DNA from 2 places in the Luteimonas sp. A501 genome. Region 2 is predicted to be linked to the other one. Evidence: predicted binding sites of a transcription regulator. Region 2 holds the regulator's gene; the other holds the start of a gene.

Region 1 (6,714 bases), on a different contig from region 2:
GTCGGTGATCGTGCCCCAGCGTCCGCCTCCGGCATGCCATGCGCGCCGCGAGTCGGCGACCAGCTGGTAGATCGCGCCGTCGTCGCCGACCAGGTAATGCGAACTCACCGGCCCGCCGCTGTTGCGGGTGCTCAGCGTGCGCAGGCTCTGTTCGACCGAGTCCTGCTCGGTGTAGTGCAACACGATGATGACGGGGCGGCGTTCGTCGTGGTTGGGCGACGGCACCCACTGCGCGATCGGGTTGCGCGCCGGCTGGTGCACGCAGCCGACAAGCAGGGCAAGGCAGATGGCTGCGAAAATCGTTCTGGTGCGCATGCCCCATTCCACCCGCCACCCGCCAGATTTGCAACCGCAACAGTAGGAGCAGCTATAGCTGCTCCCACAAGTGTTCGGCGATGGCGGCTCCCGCAAGTGCTCGCTGTCAGATCGCGTAGTACATCTGGTATTCGAGCGGATGGGTTGCCGAGCGGAACGCGGTGACTTCCTTCATCTTCAGCGCGATGTAGGCATCGATGAAGTCGTCGCTCATCACGCCGCCGGCCTTGAGGAACTCGCGGTCGGCGTCGAGCGCCTCCAGCGCCTGGTCCAGCGAATGGCAGACGGTCGGGATGCCCTTGGCCTCTTCCGGCGGCAGGTCGTAGAGGTCCTTGTCGCTGGGGCCACCCGGATCGATCTGGTTCCTGATGCCGTCAAGCCCGGCCATCATCAGCGCGGTGAACAGCAGGTAGCCGGAGCTCATCGCGTCCGGGAAGCGGAACTCGATGCGGCGCGCCTTCGGATTGCTCACGTACGGGATGCGGCAGGAGGCGGAGCGGTTGGACGCCGAGTAGGCCAGCATCACTGGCGCCTCGAAGCCCGGCACCAGGCGCTTGTAGCTGTTGGTGCTGGCATTGGAGAAGGCGTTGATCGCGCGCGCGTGCTTGAACACGCCGCCGATGTACCACAGCGCGGTCTGGCTCACGCCGCCGTAGCCGTCGCCGGCGAACAGGTTCACCCCGGCCTTGGCCAGCGACTGGTGCACGTGCATGCCGCTGCCGTTGTCGCCGACCAGCGGCTTGGGCATGAAGGTGGCGGTCTTGCCGTTGCGGTGGGCGACGTTCTTGACCACGTACTTGGTGGTCAGCAGTTCATCGGCCTTGCGCGTGAGCGAGTTGAACCGGGTGCCGATCTCGCACTGGCCGGCGTTGGCGACCTCGTGGTGATGGACCTCGGTCTCGATACCCATGGCGTCGAGGGTCTTGCACATCTCGGCGCGGATGTCGTGCAGCGAGTCCAGCGGTGCCACCGGGAAGTAGCCGCCCTTCACGCCCGGGCGGTAGCCGGTATTGCCACCTTCGTATTCGCGGCCGGAGTTCCACGCGGCCTCTTCCGAGTCGACGTGGAAGAAGGTGTGCCCCATGTCATTGGCGTAGCGCACCGAGTCGAAGATGAAGAATTCGGGCTCGGGGCCGAAGAAGGCCTGGTCGGCGATGCCGCTGGACTTCAGGTAGGCCTCGGCGCGGCGCGCGATCCCGCGCGGGTCGCGGTTGTAGGCCTGCATCGTGGTCGGGTCGAGCACGTCGCAGGTCAGCACCAGGGTCGGATCGGCGGTGAACGGATCGAGGAAGCCGGTCTCGGGGTCGGGTAGCAGCACCATGTCGGACTGGTGGATGCCGCGCCAGCCGCCGATCGAGGAGCCGTCGAACATCTTGCCGTCCTCGAACAGCGCCGGCTCGATGATCGAGGCCGGATAGGTGACGTGGTGCTGCACGCCGCGCATGTCGGAAAAGCGCAGGTCGATGAATTCGACCCGATGGTCGCTGATGAGCTTTTCGACGGTTTCGATGGACATGCTCGCTCCGGATTGGTCAGGGGCCCGGGGAACCGGGCGTCGTTATGCTTGAGCAAGTGCCATGCCACCACACAAGCCCCTGATCTGGCGTGAATTCACCGCGGTAGATGGCGCGACACGCACCTTCATGGTGCATCTCTACAGCCTGGCGCGCCAATCTGGTGCAGATGGCAATCCGCTATGCTGCCGCGCTCGTTCATGCGCGCTGCGTGGCTCCTGTCCTCTTCGCCCCGCTCCCGCATCATCCATCCGCACCCACCGCTGGATCCCCGCCGATGACCGACCCGCTGGCCGCCCTGCTTCTTGGCATCCTCGAAGGCCTGACCGAGTTCCTCCCGATCTCCAGCACCGGCCACCTGCTGATCGCGCAGCACTGGCTGGGTGCGCGCTCGGACTTCTTCAACATCGTCATCCAGGCCGGCGCGATCCTCGCCATCTCCCTCGTGTTCCGCGAGCGCATCACCGGCCTGGTCACCGGCCTGGGCGAGGCCCGCAACCGCGACTACGCGATGAAGCTGGCCGTCGCCTTCCTGGTCACCGCACTCGTCGGACTGCCCGTGCGCCTGCTGGGCTGGGAGCTGCCGGAAACCGTGAGCCCGATCGCCTGGGCGCTGATCATCGGCGGCGTGTGGATGATCGTCGCCGAGCGCGTGGCCGAGCGCCGCAGCCCCGACGGCACCGAGGTCACGTGGACGATCGCGGTACTGGTCGGACTGGCGCAGGTGGTGGCCGGCGTGTTCCCCGGCACCTCGCGCTCGGCGGCGGCGATCTTCATCGCCATGCTGTTCGGCCTCAGCCGGCGCACGGCCGCGGCCGAGTTCGTGTTCCTGGTCGGCATCCCGACCATGTTCGCGGCCAGCGCATACACCTTCATGGAGCTGGCGATGGACGGCGGTCTGGGCGGCGAAGCCTGGGCCGACGTCGGCATCGCCTTCGCCGCGGCCACGATCACCGGCTTCATGGTGGTCAAATGGCTGCTGGGGTATATCGAACACCACCGGTTCACCGGTTTCGCCGTGTATCGCATCCTGCTGGGCGCGGCACTGCTGCTGTGGTTGCCGATGGGCGAATGACGCCGGCGCCCGACCCCGTCCGGCCCCGTCGCGCGTTCGCCCGGATCCCTGCCCCTGGAGGTCACCGATGAAGCACCCGTCCCTGTTCGCCCTGCCACTGGCACTCGCGCTCGCGGCCTGTTCGCCCGGCACGGGCGACGACCCGTCCGCCTCCACGCCGGCCGTCGCGCCGGCATCGGAAACGGCTCCGGCACCGGCAGGCCACGCACCTGCCCCCGACGTCGCGACCACCCTCGGTGGCTACCACTGGCAACTGGACTCGGCCACCGCCGCCGACGGCGCCCGCATCGACGCGCTGTTCGGCAATGCCGAGGCCCCGCTGCAGCTCGACTTCGCCGAGGGCCGGGTCTCGGTGACCAACGCATGCAACGGCATGGGCGCGGACTTCAACCTCGCCGCCGGCGAACTCACGCTGGGGCCGATGATCAGCACGCAGATGGCCTGCGCCGAGCCGCTGATGGCGATGGAACGCGAAACCCATACCCGCCTGGCCGGCAGCCATGCGCTCGCCATCGAAGCCGGCGAGGCGCCGCGGCTGCGGCTGGTCAATGCCCTGGGCGATACGCTGGCCTTCAGCGGCGCGCCAAACGCGCGCACCCGCCACGGTGGCGAACCGGAGCGCGTGTTCCTGGAGGTCGCCGCCGAGCGCATCGACTGCCACCACCCGCTGATGCCCGACCACCGCTGCCTCGAGGTCCGCGAGTTGGAGTACGACGCGGATGGCCTCAAGCGCGGCACCGGCGAATGGGGCCCGCTGTACGAGGAGATCGAGGGCTACGAACACCAGCCCGGCGTCCGCAACGTGCTGCGCGTGGACCGTTTCCGGCGCCAGGACGTGCCCGCGGACGCTTCTTCCATCGTGAACGTGCTGGACATGGTGGTGGAGAGCGAGCAAGTCGCCCGCACCGAGCAGGCAAAACCCCAGTAGGAGCGGCTATAACCGCGACACGCCAAGCCCACGACCGCGACACGGCATTCACCGGTTGCTGGTCGCAGCTATAGCTGCTCCTACAGGTTCGTGGGCGGCGGGTTCGTGGGCGGCGGGTTCGTGGGCCGCGGATCGCGGCCATGTCGCCTTTACGCGGTGTGCGAAGGATGCAGGCCGTAGCTGCCCCAGGTGGCGGCTTCGGCCAGCACGTGGCCCTGCATCGCGCGCAGCACGTCGCCGGCGGTGAAGCGCCCGGGCAGCTCCAGGCGCTCGACGTCCAGGGCGAACACGCGGAAGAAGTAACGGTGCAGGCGCAGGTCGTGTGCCGGCGGATACGGGCCGTCGTAGCCGGACCAGTCGCCGCCCATGTCCGGGTCGCCGGCGAACCAGCCGGTGTAGTCGTTGAGGCCCTGGCGCGTGCCCGACGGCCCCGGTGGCGTCCGCTTGCCGCCCTTGGTGACGCCGTCGCTGCAGCTGCCGGCCTCGATCGAGGTGACCTGTGGCGGGATGTCGACCATCGCCCAGTGCATGAAATCGCCGCGCGGATGTTCGACCGGGATGTCGACCTTGTCATTGGCGACCAGCGCCGGATCGGTCGGCGCGTCCGCATCTATGCAAAGCAGCGCGAACGCGCGCGTGCCTGCCGGCGCACCGCCCCAGGACAGCTGCGGGTTGCGGTTGCCGCCGAGGCCGTCGGGCGTGCCGAAGGCGAACCCGGCGGGAATCGGCTGGCCGTGGTCGAAGCTTTCGCTGGCGATGTGCATGGCGGTGGCGGTCATGGTGATGTCCTCGTGGTCAGGCTTCGGGATAGCCGAGGCGGCGCGCGACCGGCGCCAGCGCCGCGAACGGGCCGGCAAGCTGGTCGGCATAGCGGCGCCAGTCACCGGCGGCAAAGCGCGGGGTACCGAACAGGCCGGCTGGCGGCGGCGGCAGGTTGCTGCCCAGCGCGCTGCCGATCAGGGCGGCCATTCCGGCAGGGTCGTCGGCGACGTCATCGACACGAAGCAGGCGGTGCGGCACCAGGTTCTGCTCGTGCAGGGTGGCGATCTGGTCGAGCGCGGCGGCAAGCCAGCCGGCCGCGACCCGTGGCGATTCCGCCGCGAACGGCGTACCCGCGGCGAATGCGATCCAGTCCATCAGCATGTCGCGCGGGTCGCGCAGCATGACCAACAGCTGCGCTTCGGGCAGCGCCGCGCGCACCGCGGCGGTGTAGCTGTTGTCCCACCACGGCATCCAGTCGATCACCGCGTCATGGATGCCGCGCCCCGGAAGGGCCTTGCGCCAGGTGGCGATCACCGCAGGCGCATCGAACTTGCCCGAAGCGACGTTCGCCCACGACCCGATGTCCTGGAAGATGTCGGCCGGCGGCTTGGCACCGACGCGGTCGTCGCGGAACGCCGGCACGACCTTCAGCAGCCGCGCGCCGCGCTCGGCCAGCGCACCCGGCAGGCCGAGCAGGAATACCGCCGGAGGCGCGTCGGCGACCGGCGCCGCGGCTTCGGGCCACTCGGCCGGTGCCGGGGTGGCCCTGGGCAATGCCAGGCGATTGCCCGGTCCCGCCGCGATGCGCCGGGTCCAGTGATCCAGCGCGCCGGCAAAGTCACCTGCGCGGTGCCGTGCCAGGCCCAGCCCCATTTCCAGGGTCGCCCTGGCGTCCGGGTGCAGGTCTTCCCGCGCCAGCAACGACTCGATGCGCCGCAGCGCCTCGGCAGGGTCGGTCACCAGCAGCGCGTCCACCAGCTTCATTCCGGCGTCGAAGTGGTCCGCCTCGAGTTCAAGCAGCGCCCGCGCCGCGGCTTCGGTCCCGGCAGGGCGGTTTTCGATGGCGTGGAGCTTCATCTCCGCTTCCAGGGCATCGATCGATTCCGGGCTGTGCTGGCGCCAGCGCTCGATCAGCCCGGCGGCAACGTCGCCAAGCGGATCGAAGACCAGGCGCACGTACCACAGGAGATCGATTCCTGGCGAAGTAGCCAGCGCCGCATCAAGCATGTTCCGCGCTTCGTCGGTCGCGCCAAGCCGGCGCCAGGCCTCGGCGATCGCCGTGGTGACCCGGAGTTCGCCCGGCTGCACCGCGAACACCTCGCGCAGGTGCTGCAGCGCACGCGCCGGGCGGCCCGCCGAAAGTTCGAGCTCGCCGACGAAACGCCGCACCTGCAGCGTGGCCGTGGCCTGGTCGGCCAGCAGCGGGGCAAGTTCGTCGATGGCATCGACCGGGCGCCGCTGGCGGGCCAGCGTGAGCGCGAGCATGAGGCGCGCGTCATTGGCCAGCGGCGGAAAATCGAGCAGCTTGCGGAAGGCCTGTTCGGCGAAGGCGAAGTGCTCCTCCTTGAAGTACGCGAACGCCAGCGCCTGCATGGTCAGCGGATCGTCGGGTACCCGCTGCAGCGCGGCCGACAGCTGCGCGATGGCGGCGCCGCTGTTGCCCTTGCGCAGCGCGATCATGCCGCCGAGCGCCTGCAGTTCGGGATGATCCTGCTCGACCCGCTCGGCCAGGCGCAGCTGGCGCTCGGCTTCGGCGATGTCCCCTCCCGCCAGCGCCAGGTGTGCTCGCATGGCGTAGGCGGCAAAGTGGTTCGGGTCGACGCCTGCCGCCGCGCCCATCGCCTGCCGCGCCGCCTCCAGGTCACGCATGCCGAGCTGCAGGGTGGCATGTTCCATGTGCAGCTCGGCGGCATCGGGAGCCAGTTCGATCGCCGCCAGGATCACGTCGCGCGCGCCGTCGAGGTCGCCGCTGCTACGAAGCGCCAGCGCCAGCAGGCGCTGGGCGTCCACGTCGCCGGGCGCTTGCGCTGCATGGGTGCGCGCCGCATCCAGCGCGGTCCGGGTGTCTCCGCGGCGCAGCGCGTCGAGAATCTTTTCTTGCATGGGAAGGCCGTCCTGCC
Region 2 (6,714 bases):
CCCGGCCGCCGGTGATGGCTGCGGCCACAAGGAACGTCCCGGCCTCGATGCGGTCGGCGACCACGTCATGGCGCGCACCGTGCAGGCGGTCGACGCCGCGCACGACGATGCGCGAATCGCCCGCGCCTTCGATATCGGCGCCCATCGCCATCAGGCAGTCGGCAAGGTCGACGATTTCCGGCTCGCGCGCGGCGTTGTCGATCACCGTGGTGCCCTGCGCGAGCGTCGCCGCCATCAGCAGGTTTTCGGTCGCGCCGACGCTCACCGTGTCGAAAACCACGTGCCCACCCTGCAGGCGGCCGGCACGCGCGTTGATGAAGCCGTGTTCGACCGTGATCCGTGCCCCCAGCGCTTCCAGCGCGCGGATGTGCAGGTCGACCGGGCGCGAGCCGATGGCGCAGCCGCCCGGCAGCGCGACCTCGGCGGCGCCGTGGCGGGCGACCAGTGGGCCCAGCACCAGCACCGACGCACGCATGGTGCGTACCAGTTCGTAGGGCGCGATGTGGCTGTCGACGCTGCGCGGGTCGACCACCATGTGGCTGCCGTCGGCGTCGTGGGTGACGCCGGCGCCAAGCCCGTCGAGCACGCGCGCGGTCGTGACCACGTCGTGCAGGTGCGGCACGTTGCGGATCTCCACCGGCTCATCGGCCAGCAGCGTCGCGCACAGGATGGGCAGCACGGCGTTCTTGGCGCCGGACACGCGGACCTCGCCCTCCAGGGGCACCCCGCCTTCGACAACGATCTTCTGCATCAGGCCGGCCGCTGCTCGTCCGGCGTCAGGGTGCGCAGCGCCAGGGCGTGGATCTCGTTGCCCATCAGCGCGCCCAGGGTGGCGTAGACCATGCGATGGCGCGCCAGCGGCAGGCGACCGGCGAAGTCCGGATGCACCACCAGCGCCTCGAAATGCACGCCGTCATCGCCGCGCACCTCGACCTCCGCGCCGGGCAGGCCCTGTTCGATGAGATTGCGGATGGTGTCTGCGTTCAAGGTGTCGTCCCGGTCATGAAGGGCATGTAAGCGGCCTGCCGCCGGCGGCGCGGGTGGCCGCAGGCCGGGGGACAAATCCGCGTAAGATGAACGGGTTAGCATAACGAATAAGGGCCCGGCCCGTAATGTCCGGCACCAGAAAACAGTCCGAGAACGCCGCGGCCGCGCATGACTTCGCGGCCAGTGGCCACCGTGTGTTCGCCATCGAGGCCCGCGGCCTCGCGGCCGTGGCCGCGCGCATCGATGGCGATTTCTCGCGCGCCTGCAGCCTGCTCCTGGCCTGCCGCGGCCGCGTGGTCTGCACGGGTATGGGCAAGTCCGGCCACGTGGCACGCAAGATCGCCGCCACCCTGGCATCCACCGGCACGCCCGCGTTCTACGTGCACCCCGGCGAAGCCGGCCACGGCGACCTCGGCATGGTCACCGACGCCGACATCGTGCTGGCGCTGTCCTACTCGGGCGAATCCGACGAACTGCTGCAGTTGCTGCCGGTGCTCAAGCGCCAGGGCAACGCACTGGTGGCGATGACCGGGCGCCCCGGCTCCACGCTCGCCCGGGCGGCGGCCGTGCACCTCGACGTCAGCGTGCCCGAGGAGGCCTGCCCGCTGCACCTGGCGCCGACATCCAGCACCACCGCCTCGCTGGCGATGGGCGATGCGCTCGCAGTGGCCCTGCTCGAGGCGCGCGGCTTCACAGCCGACGACTTCGCCCGCTCGCACCCCGCCGGCGCGCTCGGTCGACGCCTGCTGCTGCACATCGCCGACGTCATGCACACCGGCGACGCCGTGCCCCGCATCCACGCCGACGCGACCGTGAGCGAAGCGCTGGCCGAGATCAGCCGCAAGATGCTGGGCATGACCGCCGTGGTGGATGGCGACGGCCGCCTGCTCGGCCTGTACACCGACGGCGACCTGCGCCGCAGCCTGGACGCCGGCATCGACGTGCGCACCACGCCGATCTCGGACGTGATGACCCGCGACCCGCGGACCATCGGTCCCGACGCGCTCGCCGCCGAGGCCGCGCAGCTGATGGAAGCCCACAAGATCGGCGGGCTGGTGGTGGTGGACGGCGATGGCCGCGCGGTCGGCGCGCTGAACATTCACGACCTGTTGCGCGCGCGCGTGGTGTGATCGCGCGTCCATGTCGACCTCGCCTCCCGCCTCCCCCTCCCCCGCGCTGCTCGCGCGCGCCGCGCGCATCCGGCTGGTCTGTTTCGACGTCGACGGCACCCTGACCGACGGCCGCCTGTACATCGCCAGCGACGGCACCGAGACCAAGGCCTTCCACGTCCATGACGGCCTGGGCATCTCGCTGCTGCGCCGCTCCGGCATCGCGGTCGCGTTCGTTACCGCGCGCACCAGCCCGGCGGCGGAAATCCGCGCCCGCGACCTCGGCGTCGAGGCCCACACCGGCATCAAGGACAAGCAGGCCTGCGTGGACGGCCTGCGCGAGCGCCTGGGGCTGGCCGCCGACGAGGTGGCGTTCATGGGCGACGACCTGACCGACCTCGCCGTGCTCTCCGGCGCCGGCCTGGCCGCGGCGCCGGCCGACGCCCATCCCGCGATCCTCGGCCGCGTGCACTGGCAGGCCTCGGCCCGCGGTGGCCGCGGCGCGGCGCGCGAGTTCTGCGACCTGCTGCTGGCCGCGCGCAGCGACGACGCCGTCGATGACGCCGGGACGGCGCGCCAATGAACTGGCGCGCCGCGATGATCCTCGTGTTGCTGGTTGCCGCGATCGCCAGCGGCTGGTCGGCATGGCGGCAGCACGCCGAAGTCGACGATGCAACCACGACCAGCGACCGCTCCGACTACATCCTCGAGGACTTCCAGCTGGTGTCGCTCGACAGCGATGGCCGGGAAGCCTTCACCCTCCGCGCCCCGCACCTGCATCGCAATCCCGTGGACGAAACCATGTCGCTGCGCGAACCGGTCTTCCTGCTGCCCGAAGAAGGCAGCGAGTTGTACTGGGACCTGCGCGCAGCCACCGGCTGGATCAGCGCCGACAGCGAGGAGATGCGCCTGCGTGGCGAGGTGGTGGTGGTATCCGACCCCGCCGGCACCCGCGAAATGCGCATGGAAACCGAGGCCCTGGACGTGTTCCCGGGCCAGCGCCGGGCCCGCAGCGACGCCGCCGTGACCATCACCCAGCCCGGCACTACAATGCGCGGCACGGGCATGGAAGCCGACCTGGCCGACAAACGCTTCCAGCTCACCTCCAAGGTCCAGACCCGCTATGTCCCCACGCGCCGCTAGCCTCACGACGCTTCTCGCCATCGCCGCGGCGATGTCCGCCGCGCCCGCGTGGGCGAAATCCAGCGACCGCAGCCAGCCGATGGACCTGACCTCCAACAGCCAGGACTGTTCGCTGGCCGACGACGGCAGTCCCTGCGTCTTCACCGGCAACGTGCGCATCGTGCAGGGCACCCTCGATGTGCGCGCCGCCAAGGCCGACGTGCGTCGCGGCGGTGGCGACATCCAGAAGGTGATCCTGACGGGGTCGCCGGTGCGCCTGCAGCAGGACCTCGACGACGGCGGCGCGATCGATGCCACCGCCAGCACCGTCGACTACAACCTGCAGACCGAAACCGTGGTCTTCACCGGAAACGTCGAGATCAACCAGCCCGGCCGCGGCACCATGGCCGGCGGTCGCATCGTCTACAACATGGCCACCGGCCGCGTGCAGGGTGGCGGCCAGGACGGCCAGCAGATCCGCACCCGCATCCTGCCCAAGGGTGCCAAGGACGGCCAGGACGGCCAGGACGGCGGCTGATGCTGGTCGCCGAAGGCCTGCGCAAGCGCTATGGCCAGCGCGAAGTGGTGCGCGAGTTCGGGCTGACCCTGGAAGCGGGCGAAGTCGTCGGCCTGCTCGGCCCCAACGGCGCCGGCAAGACCACCTGTTTCTACATGATCGTCGGCCTGGTCCCAGCCGATGCCGGACGCATCGTGCTCGACGGCCGCGACATCACCGGCGAACCGATGCACCGGCGCGCGCGCCTGGGCGTCGGCTACCTGCCGCAGGAACCTTCGGTGTTCCGCAAGCTCAGCGTGGCCGACAACATCATGCTGGTGCTCGAGCTGCGCGAAGACCTGGACCGCAAGGGCCGCGAGGCCGAACTCGCCTCGTTGATGGACGAATTGCAGGTCACCCACGTGGCCGGCCAGCATGGCGCGAGCCTTTCCGGCGGCGAGCGGCGGCGGGTGGAAATCGCCCGCGCACTCGCGGCCCGTCCAAGCCTGATCCTGCTCGACGAACCCTTCGCCGGCGTCGACCCGATCTCGGTCGGCGAGATCCAGCGCATCGTCCGCCATCTGAAAAATCGCGGCATCGGCGTGCTGATCACCGACCACAACGTGCGCGAGACCTTGGGCATTTGCGACCGCGCGTATATCCTCAGTGATGGTGGCGTGCTCGCGCAGGGGGCTCCGGACGCGCTGCTGGCCGACCCGGACGTGCGCCGGGTCTACCTCGGGGAGTCCTTCCGACTGTAAACCGGAGGGTGCGTCCCCGCTTGATCGGGAACGCCGTGAAGCCTCGTTTGCAGACATCGCTGGGACAGCACCTGGTACTGACGCCGCAGCTGCGTCAGGCGCTGCATCTGTTGCAACTCCCGATCCCCGAACTTGAAGCCGAGATCACTGCGGCCGTCGAGAGCAATCCGCTGCTGGAATGGGACGAATCCTCGCCACTGTCCGCATCGGCGGAAGACGGATCCGGCAGCGAGGACCAGCGCGCCGGGACCGAAAGCGCGGCAAGCGACCATGACTGGGATGTCGAGCGCGACAGCGCATGGGCCGACAGCGGGCGTGGAAGCAGTGGCGGCGACGGTGATGCGGGCAGCGACGCCTCCGAGCGCATCGCCCAGTCCGAAACCCTGCGCGGCCATCTGTCATGGCAGCTCAACCTCAGCCACCTGTCGCCGCGCGAACTCGCCATCGGCGAGGCCCTGGTCGACGCCATCGACGACGATGGCTACCTGCGCGAGCCACTTTCCGCCATCTCCGAAGCGATGGCCCCCGACCTGCAGTGCGATGAAGCCGAGATCAGCGCCGTGCTGCAGCGGGTGCAGCGACTGGACCCGACCGGCGTCGGCGCGCGCGACCTCGGCGAGTGCCTGCTGCTGCAGCTGGACGCCCTGCCCCCCGACACGCCCGGCCACGCGGTGGCACGGCGCGCGGTGGCCACCCTGATCGAACGCATCGCCAAACTCGGCGCCCCGGGCCTTGCCGACGCCCTGCACTGCAGCGAGGACGAAGCCAACATGGCGCTGCAGCTGATCCGCAGCCTCGACCCGCGGCCCGGCTCCAGCATCGGCGGCATGCCGCACGACACCTACGTGGTGCCCGACTGCAGCATCTCGCGCCATAACGGCATCTGGAAGGTGTCGCTGGCCGGCGGCCGCCACGCCAGCCTGACCATCCATCGCGGCTACGAACAGATGCTGCAGCACACCGTCGGCGCCGACGCCGGCTACCTGCGCGGACGGCTGCAGGAAGCGCGCTGGCTGCTGAAGAACCTCGCGGCCCGTGGCGAAACCCTGCTCAAGGTGGTCCACTGCCTGGTGCGCGAGCAGTCGGGCTTCCTCGAGTTCGGTGCCCAGGCGCTTCGCCCGCTGACCCTGCGCGAAGTCGCGGCGCAGATCGGCATGCACGAGTCCACCGTGTCGCGCGCGGTTGCCCGCAAGCACGTACACACGCCGCGCGGCACCATCCCGCTGCGCGCATTCTTCGCCTCGGGAATCGACACCGGCGGCGGCGGCGAAGCCTCCAGCATCGCGATCCAGGACATGATCCGGCGCCTGGTAGATGCGGAAGATCCGCGCAAACCGCTCTCCGACGCACGCTTGGCCGAACGCCTGAAGGACAGCGGCATTCCCGTGGCCAGGCGCACCGTGGCCAAGTACCGCGAGGCGCTGAACATCCCGTCCTCGCACGAGCGCGTGCGGATCGCCTGAACGCCACGTCGACGCTTCCCGCCCCCCGGAGGCTGGGTTAACCTGTCCATGACACCCACTGCGCCGCCATGCGCGATGCTGTGGCTCCCACCGAGAAGGAGGTTGCGATGCTCATCGAGACCCACGGCCAGCAGATGGACGTCACCCCGGCACTGCGCGACTACGTCGAGACCAAGCTTGGCCGCCTGTCGCGGCTGTATGACCCGCCGCTGCAGGTCCGCACCCAGCTCAGCATCGACAAGCCCGACCACCGCGCCGAAGCCACCGTCAGCGTGGCCGGCAAGACGCTCCACGCCGATGCCCGCGCCGCCGACATGTACGCGGCCATCGACCTGCTCGCCGACAAGCTCGACCGGATGCTGGTGAAGGAAAAGAAGAAAATGATCGACCACCATCGCCGCGGCGGGAATCCCGTGCGCGACGGCGAGTTCGGCTGAGGCACAGAAGGCCCGGGGATGCCATACACCGACCTGCTCTCCGCCAGCCGCATCGTGCAGGTGGTGTCGCCCGGCAGCCGTGACCAGGTCCTGGATGTCGCCGCCCGCCTGTTGGGCGGCGACTCTCCGGAATGGACCCTGCTGATCGCCAACGGCCTTCGCGGCCGCGAAGCCGTCGGCAGCACCGCGATTGGCCACGGCGTCGCCATCCCGCACTGCCGCAGCGACTCCTGCAGCGAACCGCTTGCCGCCTTCCTGAGGCTGGCGAACCCGGTCGATTTCAATGCGCGCGATGGCGAACCGGTGGACCTGGTCTTCGCCATGGCGGTGCCCGGCGAT

The links. The regulator sigma-54, encoded in region 2, starts transcription at its own class of promoters, with help from an activator protein. The targets are predictions, from matches to a motif close to TGGCACGNGCNTTGC.
Region 1: a site for sigma-54 is predicted at 1,884-1,898, ahead of glnA (type I glutamate--ammonia ligase). Genes of this name have one in related genera too.

Annotation. Positions count from the first base shown of each region.
Region 1 covers NZ_JBSVRI010000004.1:81,992-88,705, reverse strand. Annotated here, with positions in the region: gene ACW7G5_RS12220 (N-acetylmuramoyl-L-alanine amidase) at 1-315, opposite strand, end outside; gene glnA (type I glutamate--ammonia ligase) at 422-1,831, opposite strand; gene ACW7G5_RS12210 (undecaprenyl-diphosphate phosphatase) at 2,107-2,904, shown strand; gene ACW7G5_RS12205 (META domain-containing protein) at 2,972-3,832, shown strand; gene ACW7G5_RS12200 (YbhB/YbcL family Raf kinase inhibitor-like protein) at 3,982-4,596, opposite strand; gene ACW7G5_RS12195 (tetratricopeptide repeat protein) at 4,628-6,697, opposite strand.
Region 2 covers NZ_JBSVRI010000001.1:452,624-459,337, reverse strand. Annotated here, with positions in the region: gene murA (UDP-N-acetylglucosamine 1-carboxyvinyltransferase) at 1-751, opposite strand, end outside; gene ACW7G5_RS02060 (BolA family protein) at 751-987, opposite strand; gene ACW7G5_RS02055 (KpsF/GutQ family sugar-phosphate isomerase) at 1,113-2,117, shown strand; gene ACW7G5_RS02050 (KdsC family phosphatase) at 2,128-2,679, shown strand; gene lptC (LPS export ABC transporter periplasmic protein LptC) at 2,676-3,239, shown strand; gene lptA (lipopolysaccharide transport periplasmic protein LptA) at 3,271-3,756, shown strand; gene lptB (LPS export ABC transporter ATP-binding protein) at 3,756-4,475, shown strand; gene ACW7G5_RS02030 (RNA polymerase factor sigma-54) at 4,511-5,938, shown strand; gene hpf (ribosome hibernation-promoting factor, HPF/YfiA family) at 6,046-6,375, shown strand; gene ACW7G5_RS02020 (PTS sugar transporter subunit IIA) at 6,394-6,714, shown strand, end outside.